Regions from separate parts of the Streptomyces sp. FXJ1.172 genome, predicted to be linked through region 2. Evidence: riboswitches for the same ligand, from Rfam matches in the RefSeq annotation. Region 2 holds a riboswitch; the other holds the start of a gene.
What was found. A riboswitch is a leader RNA that binds a small molecule or an ion and turns the genes downstream of it on or off. The one in region 2 is predicted to bind cyclic di-AMP.

Region 1 (3,788 bases), 1.3 Mb from region 2:
CACCGCCGACCACGTCATCGCGGCGACCGGCTACCGCGTCAGCCTCGCGGCGATGGACTTCCTGGGCCACGGACTGCGCACCCGACTCGCCGTGAGCCGCGGCACGCCGAAGCTCGGCCCCGGCTGTGTGTCGTCCGTCCCCGGCCTGTACTTCACCGGCCTCCCGGCGGCGTCCTCGTACGGCCCGGTGATGCGCTTCGTGTGCGGTACGCGGTTCGCCTCCCCGCGCCTGGCGAAACACCTGGCGGCCGCTCACGGCTGACCTGTGCCGATCGCCGCGCGGATGGTCAACAGGGTGACATCGTGCGCCACTTGGGGCTGATGAGCACGTAAGTACGCAGGACGACAAGGTGAGTCGGAGGGGCGCCGGATCCGTATTCTCTGATCATGGCAGCCTCCCCCGCATATGCACTGATCGCCACTGACCTGGACGGAACGCTGCTGCGCGGCGACGACACGGTCTCCGACCGGTCGCTCGCGGCGCTGGGGAGGGTGGCGCGGGCCGGCGGACGGCACCTGGTGGTGACGGGCCGGCCCGCCCCGCGGGTACGGCCGCTGCTGGCCCGCCTCGGCTGCACGGGGCTCGCGGTGTGCGGGCAGGGCGCACAGGTCTACGACGCCGCGGCCGGCCGCCTCTTGTGGTCGGTCAGGCTGGACCGGGCACTGGCCGAGACAGCGCTCGGCAAGATCGAGGCAGAGGTGGGGCAGGTCTACGCGGCCGTGGACCAGGACGGCGTCGACGGGCTCACGCTCATCGAACCGGGGTACCGGATGCCGCACCCGACGCTGCCCGCGGTGCGGGTCGGCCGGCGCGACGACCTGTGGAGCGAGCCCATCAGCAAGGTGCTGCTGCGCCATGCCGCCCTGTCCGACGACGAGTTGGCGGACATCGCGCGCGCGGTGGTGGGTTCGCTCGCGACGGTCACCATGTCGGGGCCGGGGACCGTGGAACTCCAGCCGTGCGGGGTGACCAAGGCGACCGGGCTGGCACTGGCCGCCGAGCGGCTGGGGATCGAGGCCCCACAGGCCCTGGCGTTCGGGGACATGCCCAACGACATCCCGATGTTCGACTGGGCCGGACACGGGGTCGCCATGGCCAACGCCCACCCCGAACTCAAGGCGGTGGCCGACGAGATCACCTTGTCGAACGAGGACGACGGCATCGCCGTCGTCCTCGAACGACTCTTTCCGGCCGGCTGACCGGCACATCAGTGCGCACCGGGCAGCCGGGTCCGGGGCGGCCGTGTCTCAGGCCGCCGTGGTGTCTCAGTACGCGCTGTAGACGTTGTCGATGGAGCCGTAGCGCGCGGCGGCGTAGTTGCAGGCCGCGGTGATGTTGGCCACCGGGTCGTAGATGTTGGAGGAGGTGCCGGGCACGTGGTACGCGTTGAAGGTCGGGTCGATGACCTGGAGCAGTCCCTTGGACGGGATGCCGGCGGCGGCGTTGGAGTCCCAGAGGTTGATGGCCAGCGGGTTGCCGGAGGACTCCCGCATGACGTTGCGGTAGATGCTGCTGTAGCTGCCCGGGATGCCCTTCTGGGCCATGACCGCGAGCGACTGGCGGATCCAGCCGTCGAGGTTGTTCGAGTATCCGGTGGTGGTGGAGGCCTTCGTGGTGGCCGTCGTGCCGGTGGTGGCGGAGGCGCTGGTGGCCCCGATGACCGGCAGTGCGAGGACGGCGGCACCGGTGCCGACGACGGCGAGGGTGCGGACGAGACGGCTGGTCCGGGTACGGCGGTGCTGAGCGGTGGCACGCATGGGGAGTTCCTCTCCGCCGCCTGCGAGGTGAGCTGTCGGGTTCGGGCGGGGAGGTGCCCGGCCGCGCCTTCCGGAGAAGGCGAGGCTTCACCCCAAGCCGTTCCGGTGCGACGTGGGCCGACCGGTCCGGCGACTTACCTGGGTCCCCCGCTCCTGCCGTACGAAATGAGTTCGCGGATGGTTATGCGGGTGGCGGCAGGATTCGGCGTCCACCCGATGGCCGGGAACGTATGCGAGAGCACATGTCCGGAACAAGTGCCAGATTCACGGAAAACCCTATTTGACCTTGGTCTATGCCCTATGGGGTACTTGATCCTTTGCGGTTGCCAACCATCAACTCGTCAGCGGGGCAAGGGGGGAGGGAGGGTTCGGCGACGGGCGTGCGGGGATGGGGTCCGTGACCCAACTCACGAAATGGCAAATCACCTCAAATCGGATATGAGGTTTTTAGGGCATTTGCAGCCGAGTGAGACGTATGCCGGGGCGCGTGGAGGGGTGTGCAGGGAGTGGGAGTGGTCGAGTGGGGGTCGGGATGCGATCGGGAAGCGGTGGAGGGGGCGGCGGCAGGGGTGACGGAGAGTGGAGGGCGGGATGGTCGGCGGACGACCCGGAAGCGGCCCGCGCAGGCCTGCGGAGGGGGCGGATCGGGGGACGGTGGAACCTGTGACGCGACGCCCGTCGTTGTCCTGGTGACCGCGGGTGCCCGGGGAAGGGGTGGAGGTGTTACTCCGCTCGCCCCTCGGTTCGAGACAAAGCGCAAGGGTTCCTGTTAAGTCGATGAATGTCCGTTCTTACCGTCCGATCAGAAACATGCCGGTCGTGATCCAATACCGCCCGGGCTGGACCGGTGGGCGCTATCGGTGATCGAAACGGGACCGGATACGCTGACTCGAGTGATGGCAGCGACCTATCGACAAGCCGTGTAATCGCCAGCAGACACCAGCAGACAGGAGACCCCTCGTGACCGTCGTCGGGCCGTTCGGGCTGAGCGTGCGGGACCAGGCTCTCGAAGCCGATGTCCAGGCCGGATTGGCGGCTGTCGAGGAAGGCTTGCTCGAGGCCACCAAGAGCGAGGTCCCGTTCATCACGGAGGCCGCGCAGCACCTCGTACGGGCCGGCGGGAAGCGGTTCAGGCCGCTGCTCGTGATGCTCGCGGCCCAGTTCGGCGACCCCTACGCGCCGGGCGTGGTGCCGTCGGCCGTCGTCGTGGAGCTGACCCACCTCGCCACGCTGTACCACGACGACGTGATGGACGAGGCGGCCGTGCGGCGCGGCGTGGACAGCGCCAACACCCGCTGGAACAACTCCGTCGCGGTCCTCACCGGCGACTTCCTCTTCGCCCGCGCCTCCCAGATCCTCGCCGACCTCGGGCCCGAGGCGGTCCGGGTGCAGGCCCTCGCGTTCGAGCGGCTGGTCACGGGTCAGATCCTCGAGACCGCCGGCCCCTCGGACGGCCGCGACCCGGTCGAGCACTACCTGGACGTGCTCGGCGGCAAGACGGGCTCGCTGGTGGCCGTGTCGTGCCGGTTCGGCGCGATGATGTCGGGCGCCGACGAGACGGTCGTCGACGTCCTGTCGCAGTACGGCGAGCGGCTCGGGGTCGCCTTCCAGCTCTCCGACGACGTGCTGGACATCGCCTCCGACTCGCACGAGTCCGGCAAGACCCCGGGCACCGACCTGCGCGAGGGCATCCCGACCCTCCCGGTGCTCCGGCTGCGCGAGCGCGCGGCCCGGCTGGGGCTGCCCGAGGACCTCGCGCTGTGCGAGCTGCTCGACTCCGACCTCAGCGACGACGCCCGGCACGCCGAGGCGCTGACCGCGCTGCGCGTGCACCCCGCACTGGAGCAGGCCCGCCGCGATGCCGTCCGCTACGCCGAGGAGGCCCGGGCCGCGCTGTCGCCGCTGCGGGACTGCGACGCCAGGGCGGCGCTGGAGGACCTGTGCGACGCGGTGGTGCACCGCGCGGGCTGACACCACCGGCGCTTCGGCCGACGTGTTCAACGTGTTCACGACCTGCCGGCCGGCGTTCG
Region 2 (3,788 bases):
CGCCCGCCGTGACAACCAGCACCTCGGCTACGGCCACGGCATCCACTACTGCCTCGGCGCGCCGCTCGCCCGCCTGGAGGGCCAGAGCGCGCTCGCCACCCTGCTCACCCGCCTGCCCGACCTGCGGCTCGCCGCCGATCCGGCCGATCTGCGCCGGCGCGGCGGGCTCATCATGCGGGGCCTGCGCACCCTGCCTGTGGAGTTCACTCCGGCCACCCGTGAAGTCGTAGAACCGTGAACGTGAAGGGCGTTCAACTCTGTGATCTTCACGTGATCTGCGCGGCATTAACTTGTGACAAGTGATCGTCTGCCGATACGTTCACCCATCAGCGTGGCGACAGGCACCACCCGCCGCGCCGGTCCTGCTGTCGCACGAAAGGTTTCCGCATGCTCACCGGGAACGGTCGTCACCGTCGCCCCCGTCAGGCTCCGGCCCTCCTCGTCGCGGCAGGGGTGACCGGCTCCGCCATCGCCATCCCGCTGCTCGGCGCCGCGAGCGCCGACGCGGCCGACGGCACCACGTGGGACAAGGTCGCCCAGTGCGAGAGCGGCGGTTCGTGGAGCGCGGACACCGGCAACGGCTACTACGGCGGCCTGCAGATATCGCAGGACGACTGGGCCAAGTACGGCGGCACGCAGTACGCCGACAGTGCCGACCAGGCCAGCCGCTCCCAGCAGATCGCCGTCGCCGAGAAGATCCTGGCCGACCAGGGCACCAAGCCGTGGACGATGTGCGCCCTGACGGCCGGGCTGACCTCCAACTCCGGTTCGGTCGACGTCGACACGGGCGTCGGGAACTCCGGGAACGGCAAGGCGTCGGGCAATGACTCCGGATCGGCCGACGACTCCGGCGCGTCCGGTCTGTCGGATTCCTCCGGTTCCGGAACCGGGTCCGGTTCCGGCTCCCCCTCCGGCCCGGCGTCCGGCTCGGGCTCGTCCACGGGCACCGGCGTCACGCCGTCCCCGAGTCCGAGCGGGGGTGCGGACAAGACGCCGGGCGCGACGCACGGCTCCACCGGGAGCAACGCCCCCAAGTCCGACAAGACCGACAAGGCGGATGCATCCGGCTCTTCCGGTTCGTCCGGCTCCTCCGGCAGCGGGAACTCGCAGGGAGCCGACAGCTACCCCACGGCGACTCCCGGAACGGACGAGTCGGACAATTCCCCGCAGGGTGCCGGTTCTTGGAGCCTCGTCGACACCGGGGCCCTCAGCAGTGGCGGACGTCACCGCGGCGGCAGTGCGGACGAAGGTGCGGCAAACGGTCAAAGCGCCCCGTCCTCGGGCCGTCACGCGAGCCGCGAGCCGGACGCGTACACCGTCCGCGAGGGCGACACCCTCACCTCCATCGCCGACTCCCTTGGCGTCGACGGCGGATGGCGCGCGCTGTACGCCGGCAACAAGAAGGCCATCGGTGCCGACCCGAACCACATCGCCGCCGGTCAGACCCTGAATGTCGGGGGCGAAAAGGGCGACGAGTAGCGGGAGTTGGCGCCCCGTTTCGCGGCCGATGTCCGGTTTGGTGAAAGTGTGGGATGAGTCTCAGAAGCCCTGATCGTCTTTGAAATTCCGCCGAACGCATGTCTACGGTCAGGACCGCTCGTCACCACGAGCCCCGGCAGTCGCAACGCCGAATCCTGCCAGCGATTGCCCGGGAACAGTCGTCGCGTCAAGCGCCGTAGGCAGGAGCGGGGGACCCAAGGTAGGCGCCGGAACCGGTAGTTGATGCCGGAACCGGCTGGGGGTGAAGCCGCGGCTCGCGAACAGCGGGCCCGCGGCCGGGCAACTCAACCGGCCCGAACCCGACAGCTCACCTCGCAGGCGTCGGTGAGGGGATCGATCCATGCTGTTCTCCGGCAAGGGCAAGCACCGCCGCCCGTCCAAGGCCGTCCGCGTCGTCGCACTCGCCGGTGTCACCGGCGCCGCCGTGGCCGCCCCGCTGATGGCGGCCGGCAACGCCTCCGCCGCCACCGCCTCCGAGTGGGACACGGTCGCCCAGTGCGAGTCGGGTGGCAACTGGTCCATCAATACCGGCAACGGCTTCTTCGGCGGCCTGCAGTTCACCGCCTCCACCTGGGCCGCGTACGGCGGCACGCAGTACGCCGCGCAGGCCAACCAGGCCACCAAGGCGCAGCAGATCGCCGTCGCCGAGAAGGTCCTCGCCTCGCAGGGCAAGGGCGCCTGGCCGGTCTGCGGCACGGGCCTGTCCTCCGCCGCCTACAACGGCTCCGCCCCCACCACCTCGTCGAAGACCACCTCGTCGAGCACGGGTGCGGCCACCCGCTCCACCGACCAGCAGGCCGCCAACCGCTCCGCCGAGCGCACGGCCCCGTCGGCGGCCAAGACCGTCACCACCCCGACCGGCAAGAAGGTCAAGAAGGGCGACGGCGAGTACAAGGTCGTCAAGGGCGACAGCCTCAGCTCCATCGCCGAGAAGCACCACGTGCAGGGCGGCTGGCAGAAGCTGTTCAAGCTGAACAAGGACATCGTCGAGGACGCCAACCTCATCTACCCGGGCCAGCAGCTGCACCTGAAGTGACACCCGGCTGCGAGCCCTCGCACAGTGCCCTCACATCCCCGCCCCCCACGCTGAAGGCCCCGTGAGGGCCACCCCCCGTCCCCACGGGCTCCCCGCCCCGGCGCGTGTTCCCCCGTACGCGCCGGGGCGGGGCTTTTGTTTCCCCACTCTTCAGCAGGGTCTCATCGGCACCCCCCTTTGTTCCGAGGGTGAACAATGGGTACCGTCTGCGTGTCCTCCCCGTCCACGGGACGGTCGGTCGCCGGCTGATCCTCCCAAGGCGGTTAGGCTCTAGTCGCAAGGCACAGCCGTAAGGCACACCGCCCCGCACTTCCAGCGTCACATCCAAGAAGGAGATGCTCGTGCCGTCCATCGACGTCGTCGTAGCCCGGGAAATCCTGGACTCCCGAGGCAACCCCACGGTCGAGGTCGAGGTCGGCCTCGACGACGGCAGCACGGGTCGTGCCGCCGTCCCGTCCGGCGCCTCGACCGGTGCCTTCGAGGCCATCGAGCTGCGCGACGGTGACCCGAACCGCTACCTGGGCAAGGGCGTGGAGAAGGCGGTCCTCGCCGTCATCGAGCAGATCGGCCCGGAGCTGGTCGGCTACGACGCCACCGAGCAGCGCCTGATCGACCAGGCCATGTTCGACCTGGACGCCACCGACAACAAGGGCTCCCTCGGCGCCAACGCCATCCTCGGCGTCTCCCTCGCCGTCGCCCACGCCGCCTCCGAGGCCAGCGACCTCCCCCTCTTCCGCTACCTGGGCGGCCCGAACGCGCACCTGCTGCCGGTGCCGATGATGAACATCCTGAACGGCGGCTCGCACGCCGACTCCAACGTGGACATCCAGGAGTTCATGATCGCCCCGATCGGCGCGGAGTCCTTCTCCGAGGCGCTGCGCTGGGGTGCCGAGGTCTACCACACGCTGAAGAAGGTCCTGAAGAACAAGGGCCTGTCCACCGGCCTCGGCGACGAGGGCGGCTTCGCCCCGAACCTCGAGTCCAACCGTGCCGCCCTCGACCTCATCCTCGAGGCCATCAAGCAGGCCGGGTACGTCCCCGGTGAGCAGATCGCGCTCGCGCTCGACGTCGCCGCGTCCGAGTTCTACAAGGACGGCAAGTACGAGTTCGAGGGCAAGTCCCGCTCGGCCGCCGAGATGACCGAGTACTACGAGGAGCTTGTCTCCGCGTACCCGCTGGTCTCCATCGAGGACCCGCTGTTCGAGGACGACTGGGCCGGCTGGAAGGTCATCACCGACAAGCTCGGCGACAA

Region 1: it holds a riboswitch for cyclic di-AMP, as region 2 does, so the genes downstream of both, A6P39_RS18970 (transglycosylase SLT domain-containing protein) here and A6P39_RS24840 (LysM peptidoglycan-binding domain-containing protein) in region 2, are expected to answer to the same signal.

What each region holds. Positions count from the first base shown of each region.
Region 1 covers NZ_CP119133.2:4,273,915-4,277,702, reverse strand. The annotation lists gene A6P39_RS18980 (NAD(P)-binding domain-containing protein) at 1-262, shown strand, start outside; gene A6P39_RS18975 (HAD family hydrolase) at 388-1,200, shown strand; gene A6P39_RS18970 (transglycosylase SLT domain-containing protein) at 1,267-1,758, opposite strand; cyclic di-AMP (ydaO/yuaA leader) riboswitch at 1,763-1,944, opposite strand; gene A6P39_RS18965 (polyprenyl synthetase family protein) at 2,719-3,729, shown strand.
Region 2 covers NZ_CP119133.2:5,540,602-5,544,389, forward strand. The annotation lists gene A6P39_RS24830 (cytochrome P450 family protein) at 1-238, shown strand, start outside; gene A6P39_RS24835 (LysM peptidoglycan-binding domain-containing protein) at 388-1,479, shown strand; cyclic di-AMP (ydaO/yuaA leader) riboswitch at 1,662-1,836, shown strand; gene A6P39_RS24840 (LysM peptidoglycan-binding domain-containing protein) at 1,841-2,536, shown strand; gene eno (phosphopyruvate hydratase) at 2,872-3,788, shown strand, end outside.